2 linked regions of the Desulfopila inferna genome follow. The protein of the gene in region 1 interacts with the protein of each later gene in a pairwise test. Links are inferred from orthologs where the notes say so. Each region holds a gene or a part of one and is shown in the gene's direction. Other genes may lie near its edges. The genes, in order: acpP and JWG88_RS04295.

Evidence for each region.
Region 2: the proteins of acpP (region 1) and JWG88_RS04295 interact in binary tests that used the Escherichia coli proteins (3 or more experiments, as listed by UniProt). The link is inferred for Desulfopila inferna from one-to-one orthologs.

What each region holds. Positions count from the first base shown.
Region 1 is NZ_JAFFQE010000003.1:24,073-29,800, reverse strand. The notes cover bases 3,020-5,728. They hold acpP (acyl carrier protein), read left to right. Parts: upstream 3,020-4,113; coding sequence 4,114-4,344; downstream 4,345-5,728. Other genes in these bases: fabF (beta-ketoacyl-ACP synthase II), read left to right, coding at 4,500-5,728; fabG (3-oxoacyl-[acyl-carrier-protein] reductase), read left to right, coding at 3,163-3,906; JWG88_RS08340 (electron transfer flavoprotein subunit alpha), read left to right, coding at 3,020-3,163. Also shown: JWG88_RS08350 (acyl-CoA dehydrogenase family protein), read left to right, coding at 1-1,005; JWG88_RS08345 (electron transfer flavoprotein subunit beta/FixA family protein), read left to right, coding at 1,176-1,955; more of JWG88_RS08340, read left to right, coding at 1,973-3,019. UniProt on the Escherichia coli protein: Carrier of the growing fatty acid chain in fatty acid biosynthesis.
Region 2 is NZ_JAFFQE010000002.1:55,717-63,144, forward strand. Bases 2,219-5,211 are described here. They hold JWG88_RS04295 (acyl-CoA thioesterase), read left to right. Parts: upstream 2,219-3,489; coding sequence 3,490-3,933; downstream 3,934-5,211. Other genes in these bases: JWG88_RS04285 (homoserine dehydrogenase), read left to right, coding at 2,219-2,253; JWG88_RS04290 (cofactor-independent phosphoglycerate mutase), read left to right, coding at 2,270-3,493; JWG88_RS04305 (porin family protein), read left to right, coding at 4,661-5,211. Also shown: JWG88_RS04280 (adenylate kinase), read right to left, coding at 1-363; more of JWG88_RS04285, read left to right, coding at 937-2,218; more of JWG88_RS04305, read left to right, coding at 5,212-5,257; JWG88_RS04310 (OmpA family protein), read right to left, coding at 5,367-6,275; JWG88_RS04315 (MBL fold metallo-hydrolase), read left to right, coding at 7,040-7,428.

The sequences.
Region 1 (5,728 bases):
CTTTTCGGCATTCCTATTCCCGAGGAGTACGGCGGATTCGGCGGTGGGTGTTTCGACATAGTACTGGCGCTGGAGCAGCTTGGCCGTGGATGTATCGGTGTGGGCACAGCCTTTGCCGCAAGTTCGCTGGGAATCTATCCCCTGCTGTTTTCCGGATCCGAAGAGCAGAGGCGGAAATACCTGCCGGATGTGGCCTCGGGCAAGAAATTCGCGGCCTTCGGTTTGACCGAGGCCAATGCCGGCTCCGATGCTTCAGGTATTAACACCACGGCGGTGCTCGATGGTGACGAATGGGTTCTTAATGGTACCAAACAGTGGATTACCAATGGCGGCGAGGCCCAGATTTACACTGTTGTCGCCATAACCGACCGTAGCAAGGGACCTCGCGGAGCTTCGATGTTCGTTGTTGAAGAGGGTGATCCGGGTTTCAGCTGTGGACCGAAAGAAAAGAAAATGGGAATTCGGGCTTCCTCCACCACCGAGCTGATATTCAAGGACTGCAGGATTCCCAGGGACCGCCTGATCGGCCGCCAGGGTACCGGATTTATTACGGTGATGAAGACGCTTGATGCCTCGAGACCCGGAATTGCCGCTTTGGGTGTCGGTCTTGGTCAAGCCGCTCTGGATGAGGCTGCGGTCTATGCCAAGCAGCGTGTTCAGTTCGGCAAGCCGATCATAGGCTTCCAGGCCGTACAGCATATGCTGGCAAATATGGCGATAGATATAGAAGCTTCGAGATCCCTTGTTTACTGTACGGCCCGACATATTGACGCTCATCCGAAAAATATCTCGAAAATATCTTCAATGAGCAAGGTGTTTGCTACCGATATGGCGATGAGGGTGACCACCGATGCCGTGCAGGTCATGGGAGGATATGGGTATATGTGTGAATACCCGGTCGAAAAGATGATGAGAGATGCTAAGATTCTGCAGATTTATGAGGGAACCAATCAGATTCAGCGCAATGTCATCGGACAGGAACTGAACAAGGAATACGCCCGATAACTACTCACGGAGCGGTCACATCGTTGTCCGCTCTTTTCAGTACACGAGACCTTGAGGCGTAAATCACGCAATTACTTAAAAGATTTCAACGATGGCAAAGTAAGAGGCTCCATTCGTAATTTACTCACGAAGCGGATGAAGAATTTTTGCAACGCCGGGATAGGGTATTCATGAAAATTGTTGTTTGTGTTAAGCAGGTACCGGATGCCAATGATGTCCGCCTTGACCCGGTAACCAACACACTTGCCAGGGAAGGTGTGGAATCAATAATGAATCCATATGACCAATATGCCCTGGAAGAGGCGGTCAGGTTAAAGGAAAAGCTCGGCGGTGAGGTTACGGTAATTACCATGGGGCCTCCCCAGGCTGCAGAGGTTCTGCGTCTGGCCATTTCCTGCGGTGCCGATAATGGTGTGTTGGTCTCCGACCGCGCTTTTGCCGGGTCCGACACCTGGGCGACTGCCTATACGCTTGCCAAGGCCATTGCCAGGCTCGGCACCTTTGATCTGTTTCTCTGCGGCAAGCAGGCCATTGACGGCGATACCGCGCAAGTAGGTCCGGGACTGGCCGTAAGGATGAATATACCTTATCTCACCTGTGTGCAGAAGATACGGCAAGCGGACGAGAAAAGGCTTGTTGCCGAACGCATGATGGATGATGGCTATGATGTCGTCGAGATCGGTCTTCCGGCGCTGCTGACGGTGGTCAAGGATATCAATGAACCCCGCGTTCCTTCGCTGAAGGGCAAGATGAAAGCGAAGAAGGCGGTCATCACCACCTTGTCGGCCGCTGATATCGAGGCCGATTCCGGTTCCATCGGACTGCCCGGTTCGCCGACCCAGGTTGTCAGAGTCTTCCCGCCGCAACCACGAGGGGGAAGAGCGGTATTCACCGGTTCCCTTGACGAGCAGATCGATCAATTGGTCGAAAAGCTCAAACCCTATTTATAATCCCCACAGAGATACACATGTTAAAACTGAATAAGGAAATCTGTATAGGCTGTGGTATCTGTGAGGAACAGTGTGCCTTTGCCGCAATAGAAATGGTGGATGGTCTGCCGGTCATCGGAGAGAGCTGTACCTTGTGCGGCGCCTGTGTCGATGCCTGCGATTCCGGAGCGCTGGTAATGGAGATCAGCGGAGACAATCTAAAAACGGATCTTAGCAGCTGGTCCGGAGTCTGGGTCTACTGCGAATTTCGTAAATCCGCGCTTGCCGCGGTATCTCTAGAGCTTCTAGGCATCGGCAGAAAACTGGCCGACAAGCGCGGCGTCAAACTCGCTGCGGTGCTGATCGGTGATGGTATACAGAAAACCGCTGCCGAACTCATCGGTTACGGTGCCGATACGGTCTATGCCGTCGAGCATCCTCAACTGGGCAATTTTGCCGAAGACAGCTACGCCGCAATCGTCACCAGACTGATTAGCGAGCATCGCCCGGAAATCGTGCTGGCAGGTGCTACCGCCATCGGCAGATCGTTCATTCCCGGTGTGGCAACCACCCTCAATGCCGGACTTACCGCGGACTGTACCTCCCTTGAAATCAGGGATGAAGATGGGGCACTGTTGCAGACCAGACCGGCATTCGGCGGCAATATTATGGCCACCATCGAATGTCCGCGCTCACGCCCGCAGATGGCGACAGTCCGTCCTAAGGTGATGAAGGCAAATGAATATGATCCTGCCAGGCAGGGAGATATTGTAACGGTGACAACGCAGCCCGAAGAACTTCAAAGCCGAATCAAGGTGGTTGAATCGGTTGTCGCCTCTCAAGGCAACGTCAATATCCAGGAGTCGGACATTCTCATTTCCGGAGGGCGCGGCCTCGACAGTGAAAAGGGATTTGAGCTGATTCGGAAACTTGCGGAGACACTTGGTGCCGATGTGTCGGCCTCTCGCGCGGTGGTTGATGCAGGCTGGATTCCCTACCCTCATCAGGTGGGCCAGACTGGAAAAACCGTCGCTCCCAAGCTTTATGTGGCCTGTGGTATTTCAGGCGCGGTTCAGCATGTCGCCGGGATGCAGTCGGCTGAGGCGATTGTGGCCATTAACCGTGACAAAAATGCTCCGATATTCGATATTGCCGACTTCGGCATCGTTGGAGATTTGAACGAGATCATACCCAAGCTCATCACCAGGATAGAGGAGCAGCGGAAATAATGACTTTACAGGGAAAAATCGCACTGGTTACCGGGGGCAGCAGAGGGATCGGCAGAGCTGTTTGTATCCGTCTGGCGGCTGCTGGGGCCAAGGTCTATATCAACTATGTGAGCCGGCCGGATGCTGCGGAAGAAACCAGGTCGATGATCGAGAAGGCAGGCGGCACAGCAGAGATTATCGCTTTTGATGTTGCCGACGGTGAACAGGTCCAGAGCAGCGTGAAGGAGATTATCAGTGCTGCAGGCTCCCTGGATATTCTCGTCAATAATGCAGGAATCACCCGTGACGGTCTGGTCGCCAGAATGAAAGAGGCTGACTGGGATGCGGTGCTCACTACCAACCTGAAGGGCGCATTCCATTGTTCCAAAGCGGCCTCGCGGACAATGATTAAGAAACGCTGGGGCCGCATTATCAATATTACCTCGGTTGTCGGATCAACCGGAAATGCCGGTCAGACAAACTATGCCGCCGCCAAGGCCGGGTTGGTCGGTCTGGCGAAATCACTGGCACGAGAGTATGCCAGTCGGGGCATAACCGTCAACTGCGTTGCTCCGGGATATATTGAAACGGAGATGACCGAAGCTCTCGGCGATGATGTCAAAGAGAAAATCAAGAGTGAAATCCCCATGGGAACACTTGGTTCCGTCGAGGATGTCGCCTCCGCCGTCGCCTATTTGGCAGGTGAAGATACAGGCTACATAACCGGTCAGACAATTCATGTAAATGGTGGTATGTACATGTAAGCAGGCAAAATAGTATTTTAGCTTGCTATAGTTTAAGTATATGTATTACGTTAGAGCTGATTTTTGTAACCACACAGTTGCATATTATATGGAGAAAATTCCATTTGAATGGTAACTGATTTTCTGTAAAATCGTTTTTACCGATAAAACGTGGCGGTGCCGTGAAAAACAGCATTGCCTAATATTTCAACAGTTAGGAGATTGAAAATGGCTATAGATCAAGAAATGGTCGATATTATTGTAGAACAATTAAGTGTAGAGAAAGAGAAAGTAGTTCCAAACGCATCATTTGTCGATGATCTGGGTGCCGATTCTCTTGATCTCGTTGAGCTTATTATGGCAATGGAAGAAGGCTTTGATATCGAGATTCCTGATGAGGAAGCTGAAAAAATCGCTACCGTTCAGGATGCTATTGACTATGTCAGTAAACTGAAATAGCAGGGCCGTCTCATTGTATTTCCTTGGAGATATAAGGACATAGGTACTTATGTCTCCAATATGCTAACCCAGCGGAGCTGGATAAGTACCTTTAGGGAAATTCGTTTCTTCCAGTAACAAAGAAAAAAATTAAAGGTACCAAAGGAGTAATTATCGTGAGCCGCAGAGTAGTAGTGACTGGAGTCGGACTTGTCACTCCACTTGGCATTGGTGTCAAGAAGGCGTGGCAGAACATCTGTGACGGAGTCAGCGGGATAAGTTCTATAACCCGTTTTGACACAAGCGATTATTCGGTCAAAATTGCCGGTGAAATTAAAGACTTCGATGTTTCGCAGTTTCTTGATAAAAAGACGGCAAAACATCTGGATCTTTTCGTACAGTATGGCTTGGCAGCATCCATTGAAGCTATGGAAGACAGCGGCTTCAGCGTAACCGAAGAGAACAGCTGCAGGGTGGGTGTCATAACCGGCTGCGGCATGGGTGGTCTGCCGACAATTGAACAGTATCACAAGGTTCTTTTCGAACGTGGGCCGAAACGGGTAACCCCGTTTTTTATCCCGATGGTAATCCCCAACATGCCTTCCGGTCATATTTCCATGCATTTTGGCACGACCGGGCCAAATCTTGCCCTGACAACGGCTTGTGCCGCAGGAACCCATGCGGTAGGTGAAGCTTACAGGCATATCAAGAACGGCAGTTGCGACATGATCATTTCAGGCGGTACCGAAGCTGTTATCTGCTCCGTCGGTATTGCCGGGTTCAGCGCGATGAAAGCACTTTCCACACGAAATGACGAGCCCAAGCTGGCTTCCAGACCCTTTGACAAGGACCGGGATGGATTTGTCATGTCCGAAGGTTCGGGAATACTTATTCTTGAAGAGCTGGAGTCCGCAAAGGCCCGCGGTGCAAAAATTTACGCCGAGGTAGTCGGCTACGGCCTGAGCAGCGATGCATATCATATTGCCGCTCCGCCGGAAGATGGCGCCGGCGCCATCAAATGCATGCGCATGGCTATAAAGGATGCAAACCTGGCCGCCGATGAAATCGACTATGTCAACGCCCACGGAACTTCTACCCCTCTCAATGACCGCTGTGAGACCAATGCCTTGAAGGAGGTATTTGGAGATCATGCCTACAAGATGGCCGTGAGCTCCACGAAATCGATGACAGGGCATATGCTTGGTGCGGCAGGCGGTATAGAATCCGTATTCACAGCTCTCAGCATACAGGAGCAGATTGCTCCTCCAACAATCAATCTTCTCGAAGCAAGTCCGGAATGTGACCTTGATTATGTTCCCAACAGCGCCAGAAAGATGGAGATCAGAAATGCCCTCTCCAACTCCTTTGGCTTCGGCGGCACCAATGGTGTTGTTGTAATGCAGCG
Region 2 (7,428 bases), on another replicon or contig:
CACCTCACGTTCGAGCCTGATCTCAATAACATAATCAAGAGCCAAATCTTCTTTTTTAAGAGTCTCGGCAAGGGTAACCGCCTGATCCTTGGAACGGGGAAATCCGTCGAGAATCCAGCCGTTTTTACAGTCATCTTTCTGCAGTCTGGCTACCATCATGGGAATGGTAATATCATCGGGCACCAGATCACCACGGTCAATATATTCTTTAGCCTTTTTGCCAAGTTCTGTGCCGCCGCTGATATGCTCTCTGAAAATCGCACCGGACTCAATATGAGGGATATCGTATTTTTTTGATATAATCGCTCCCTGCGTCCCTTTACCGCTTCCATTTGGTCCAAAAACCAGGATATTTTTACCCATTACTTTCTCCTTTGAAGTTAAAATACGAAAAACAGCTATAAGATAGCTAACCCAGCTGAGCTGGATAAGCGCCTTGGTGGTATATTTAAGCTATTGGTCTTTAATGCACTTTCCGCTTCCTTGTTTTTTATGATAGACTCTCAGGTGTAAGGTACTAATACCACCGGCAATGAAAAATCATCTGACGGCGGAGAAACCTTATATTCTTCTCCAGCGGAGGGAGATACACAAAAAAACATAATCAAGCACTCCGACACCCGATTGCGGCTCAAGAGGACTCTCTTTCTCTCTTCTCAGGCTATCCTCTCAACCGGAATCATCGGCTCTTTTTCACAGTGGCTTTAGCGATTACTTTCTGCGCTTTCCTGCCAGGCAGGAGGAAACTATATACTACTTTATCCTTACAGGCCAGTAAATTATCTTTTGTATTTTTTTGACATTAAGCCGTAAAGCGGGTAGGCTGGCGCATCTGCATCAGGTTGTTTACCCAGGACCGCTGGTCCGGTTCGGGAGCCTGAGCTGCTACAATTTTCACAATGTTCCCACACAATGGGTAGAATGGATAGAAAGGTTATGAGAGAGATACAGGTAGGCCTCATAGGTTTCGGCACCGTAGGACAGGGACTCGCCCGAACGCTGCTGCAGCAGAAAGATCTGATTGAACAGCGTAGCGGAGCTACGGTTCTCCTCTCCAGGGTGGCTGATATTAATCATGATACATTGCCGCAGGAATTTCAGGAAACCGTTTTCTCAAAGGATGCCAATGATATCTTTGAAGATCCACAGATAGATATCGTCGTCGAGCTGATCGGCGGCATCGAACCCGCCAAATCGTTTCTCCTCAAGGCTATCGCCAAGGGCAAGCATGTAGTTTCCGCCAACAAGGCGCTGCTTTCCACCCACGGCCGCGAAATTTTTTCAGCAGCAGCCGCCAACGATGTCGAGGTCGGCTTCGAGGCCAGTGTCGGTGGGGGAATGCCGGTGATCAAATCACTCAAGGAAGGACTGATCGCCAACACCATTCTCTCAATCAGGGGAATAATGAACGGTACCGCCAACTATATTCTTACTCAAATGACGGAGCACGGCTACGCCTTCGCAGACGTTCTCAGGGACGCCCAGCAGAAAGGCTTCGCCGAGGCCGATCCAACTTATGATATCGAAGGCATCGATACCGCCCATAAGCTTGCTATCCTGATGACCATAGCCTACGGCAAACACGTTCACCTCGACCATGTCACCACGGAAGGCATCAGTAATATCCATCCCATCGATATCGAGTTTGCCAGGGAATTCGGCTACCGCATCAAGCTGCTGGCCATCAGCCACAACCACGGCAGTCATATGGAGGCACGGGTGCATCCCACCATGGTGCCGGAGTCTCATATGCTGGCTAATATCCACGGTGCCTTCAATGCCATCCAATTCACCGGTGATATAGTCGGAGATGTCCTCCTCTACGGACAAGGAGCCGGAATGATGCCCACCGGCAGTGCCGTTGCCGCCGACGTCATCGATATCGGCAGAAACATCATTGCAGGATCCGTCAACCGGGTGCCCTCGCTCTCCTATCTTCCGGAAAATATCTCCACTCCCGATATCACCCCCATGGGCGAGTTGGAGTGCCCTTATTACTTCCGCATCACAGCGGTCGACCAGCCTGGAGTTCTTTCCAAGATCACCGGTGTATTCGGCCGACATGGCATTTCGATCAAATCGATGATCCAGAAAAGCCGCGGCAAGGGCAATCCGGTCTTTATCGTATTCAGGTCGCACATGGCCAGGGAAAGCGAAGTGCAAAAGGCCATCGCCGAAATCAATGCTCTCGATGTTATTACAGACCCGACAGTGACGATCAGGGGTCTGATAGAAGACAAAAACGGCCATTGATAGCGCGGAGAGGCAAATGAAATATCTGATTCTGGTTGGCGACGGCATGGGGGACTTCCCCCTTGCTGAACTGGGCAATGCAACTCCCCTGGAAGCCGCCGCAACACCGGCGATGGATGAAATCTGCCGGAAAGGTGAACTGTTCCGCACTAAGACTATCCCCGAGGGTTATGCTCCGGGCAGCGATGTTGCCAATCTCTCTCTGATGGGCTACGATCCCGCAAAATATTACACCGGCAGAGCGCCCCTGGAAGCCGCCAGCATGGGAATTGCGCTGGCCCCGGACGAAACTGCCTTTCGCTGCAACCTGGTTACTCTGGCATTCGAGTCGGAGAAAGTGATCGACATGGTCGATTTTACCGGCGGCCATATCAGCACCGCGGAGGCCGGCGAGCTGATAGCCGCCCTGGAGGAAGAATGCGGCGGCGATCTCTTTCATTTTTTTGCCGGAGTCAGCTATCGTCACCTGCTCACCTTCAGGGGAGATCTGCCCGGACTGGCGACGGTTCCGCCACATGATTATATCGAACAGAATATTTTCCGGTTCCGTAACAATTACCTCAGACACCATAGCTGGGCAGATCTTCTGTCAAAAGCTGAAAAAGTGCTGGCGCAGCACCCGGTCAACAGGAAACGACTCGCCAACTCACAGCTGCCCGCCAACTCCATTTGGCTTTGGGGTGAGGGAAAAATGCCGCAGATGCCCACCTTCAGAGAGCGCTTCAATATCCAGGGCAGCATGATCTCCGCCGTTGATCTGCTCAAAGGCATCGGGGTCAACGCGGGACTGCGGATCATCGATGTTCCCGGAGCGACCGGCTTTCTCGACACCAACTATCGGGGTAAAGCCGAAGCGGCTCTTGAGGCCCTACAAAGCCAGGATTTTGTTTTCGTTCATCTGGAGGCGCCCGATGAATCGGGTCATCAGGGTTCGATCAAGAACAAGCTCCAGGCCATTGAGGATTTTGACAGCAAAATTGTGGGCTATATCATCGAGGCGCTGCACCACAAAGGAGTGGACTTTCGTGTGAGTGTCACCACCGATCACTACACCCCGATCGCCCTGCGCACCCACACCATTGATCCGGTACCTACTCTGCTCTACGATTCCCGCCATACCGAAAACGGCTGCGGGTTGTCGTTCTCGGAAAGATCGGCACAATCTAAAAATATCCGGCTGCTTGAAAACGGCCACGAACTGATCAATACACTTCTCCAGCAGCCATGCAACTCAAAATGAAGGAGCCGGTCCATAGAAGCCGGTGCCGAGTACTTTATGGCGACACCGATGCCGCCGGAGTCGTCTACAATGCCAATTATCTCAGATACTTTGAAATCGGCCGTACTGAGATGATGCGCGACTGGGTCTGCAGCTATCGGGACATCGAGAAGCTGGGAATTCTTCTTCCGGTCACCGAATGCTTCTCACGCTTCAAGGCCCCCGCCTTTTACGATGATCTTCTCACCATCGAAACAGCGATCGATACGCTGAAAAAGGTATCCTGCCGCTTTCACTACCGCATCACCCGCGATGACCCCGAACTAGGACAACCCAAGCTCTTGGTAAAAGGCTATACCATTCATGCCGCCGTCAACCGGGAAGGCAGGCTTGTCCAGCTTCCGGAGGAAATCTCCGCAAAACTGCACGGTCTTATAAAAATGAATCTACCTCAACAATAGCCATTGACATTCAAAGGACATCGTTGTATATTTTTCCTCGCAACGCGGGGTGGAGCAGTTCGGTAGCTCGTCGGGCTCATAACCCGAAGGTCGGAGGTTCAAATCCTTCCCCCGCTACCAAGACATTTCAAGGACTTATGGCTTAATTGCCATAAGTCCTTTTTTTTTAGATAATGTGAGTTGGTGACCTAAGATTCCCCTCTTTGCCACGGAAGAGGTACACTTCTTTTCTTTTCAATTTTTCTGAAGCATTTATCTTCAAAAACGGGTTGCAATATCTAAATACCCCATTTTAACTTTAAAGCTGGTTCGTCCTTCTTCGAGTTTCCCTTCCCGGTAAAAAAAAGCTACCTCAAAAAATTGCGGTGATGCTTGGAACCGTTCGCAAAAACATTCACCTCTCAAGAGTTAACGGTGCACCACTTTGAGGTTGTAGACAAGAACTCGACCTGGAAATGGAGATTATCAGTTATCAAATTTTATTACATCCGGCGTGAGCTTCAATAATGATCTAAATAGTACTGTTAGCAAATAGCACTTTCGCCCTACTCTGCAAAGCAGTTACTGTTTCCAGGTGATAGGAATTTCTTGCTAAAAAATCCACCTTCAGATATCCTTAACTGATTTTTGCAGCTTGTATGTAGTTCAACTATTAACAATATTGTGCAGTTAATGCACAATTGGCACGCAAAGGTTCTATCTAATTTTATCAGAGAGAGGGGAAAGCATGAGAAAGCATTTGGTTTTTACTGCAGTAGTGTTGGTAATTTTCTTTTCAGCTTCAGCTTACGCACAAAATCCCGAAAGATTCTATATTGGGGCGGGTGGTTCTTATGCTGTAGAGAATTTTGATGGTGGAGATTATGATAATTCGTGGGGGGCAAACCTCAAGTTTGGCTACAAGTTGCACCCGTTGTTTGATCTTGAACTCAACCTCGACTACTTGGATGAATTTGAAGACAGTTTGAACGATTTTCAGGTTGCAGGCATGAATGTTAGCGGAGATGCCAGTTTAGAAGTGACCACGTTCATGTTTGTGATGAAGGGATATTTTCCGCTCAACCATGAGAATGTAAAGCTGTCAGTGGTAGTTGGAGGAGGGATAATGAACGCTGATCTTGATTCCGAGGTACGCATCGATCAGTATGCTTATGCCGAATCTTTCGATGACTCTGATTTCGCATGGAAAGTGGGATTAGGGGCAGATGTATTTGTGAGCCGGGAGGTATCGCTGGGTATTGAAGGTAACTATACGATGGGAACCGGCGATCTTGATGGAATTGAATATTTCAATTTCACCCTGGGCGTCGCCTATCATTTTTGATCTTCAATAATCAAACGACGAGAGGTAGGGGGATTTCCAGAGGAGTTTGGGGAAAAATAGCCACTTTCAGGCAGTATTTTTCCCCAAATCTCAGTTTAATTTGGCCGTGTTACTGTATAGGCGTGAATTCCACCCTTCTGTTTTTAGCCTGACCCTCTTTTGTTTCATTCGAATAGGCTGGTCGGCTCTCTCCATAACCAACAGCTTGCAGCCGCTCCCGTTCAACACCTGCATTCTCGGAAAGATAATCAACAACTGCTTGAGCACGCTCTTGCGACAGATTCTGATTGTATTCCGCCGATCCGACACTATCGGTATGACCTTCAACCTGTACTCTCATTTCGGGATTATTATCAAACACCATTTTGGTGCTCTCGAGAAGAGAATAATATTCCGGTTTAATGACCGCTTTGTCAAAATCGAACAGCAGGCCGGCAGAAGCAAGGACCCAGCAGCCTCGCTCATCTACAGCTGCATATTCCGGAGTGCCGGGACAGGCATCCTGATGATTAGGAACGCCATCACCATCATCATCCCCTGGAACTGCCGGTTGCTGCGTAACTACAGGTTCAGGTTCAGGTTCAGGCTGTGCAGCGAGGCTATATGCGCCGATGATATTTTCCCACTCACTACCATACGCAGTTGGTGTATCGCCAAAAACTATCCTGTCGCCGGCAACTGCAGCATAGGAACTGCCCTGCAGTCTCTGTTGTACACTTTCAGGGGTAAGCTCAAGGCCATAAGCCGTAAGAATTGAATGATACTGAACTGGTGTATATGCCGTAGAGGTTGCATTAAATGCTGCTTTACCGTCCACTACTGTGGCATAAGTGGCAGGAATCCCAGCATGGCTTTCCAATTGGAGGCCATAAGCCTGTAAAATTTTATCAAAATACTGGGATGAATAGGCGGTGGATGATTTGGAGAAATTGAGACCTCCACCGGGGAAGTCTATGGCAAGTGCCGGTGAGCAGATGCATAAGACAATGGCCGTTAAAAATATAATCTTTTTTTTCATGTTACCCTCATCTTTTTCAATGTGTTTAATGTTGTCTGGTGAGAAATTCGCGTTTTTTAAGCCGATGAGAACCGAATTCTAATTCGTACCGGAATCTTTTGCTCTACTGTTTCTTTTCCGAGCCTGTTGATATTGAAATCCCCCCTTAGCCCTCAACGAGACCCTCCTCTCCTTAATGGTCAACCTTCGATAAAAACAAAAAACCACGACCGTTAAAAACCAACACTTGAGCATTCAATGCTTATCAATGCACATGATCTTAACTACCAAAATACATCTGACACGTTGCCAACAAACCCACGAAACAATAATTTCAATGCTTGGCACCAATATCCTGGTTTACAGTTTTTTTGTCTTAACGTCTTTTTGATTGGGAAAAAGCAGGAACTCCGGAACAGATGTTCGTCCTTTTTCATAGATGAGAATTCCACTGGTCCCCAAAACTGGCTAGACCTTTTTCGATCTAGCGGTAATAGACCCCACAAGAATATATAGCGATGCTGAGTGATGTGAAAATTACGGAAACATCAAAAAACTAAATTTTTAACGTCTCGATAATTATATGATATTGTAAGCAGGACAGCCAACTTGTCAATGCCCAGGCATGGGTATACTTTTTTAAGGTTGACCTGACATTTTGGGACAATCTCCTTCCCGTTTAAGCAGATTGCAGACTCGACTCGGTCTCTCTTTTTTTGTTGGGTTTATGCGCAACTCATCTTATGTTGTTGCTAACTTCAACCTTTTCTCAGCCGACTCTTCCAATGTCAACACGCAGGTTCACAGCTCTCGGGACGGCAAGCCAGGTACCCACCACAAATCGTAATCAGCACGCTTCGTTTCTGAAATGGGATAAGGATGGATTTCTTTTCGATCCGGGTGAAGGGACGCAGAGGCAGATGATTTTTTCAGGCATCTCCGCTACCGAAATTACGAAAATTTTCATCACCCATTTTCATGGCGACCATTGCCTGGGGCTTTCGAGCGTGCTTCAGCGGCTTTCTCTGGACCGGGTTCCCCATCCTGTGCAGATTTACTTCCCCGCTTCCGGCAAAAGGTATTTTCAACATATTCAAGAAGTGGCAAGTTATTACAAAGCGGCTTTCGTTGAACCACATCCAATTTATCAGGAAGGCATCATATTTTCCGACGA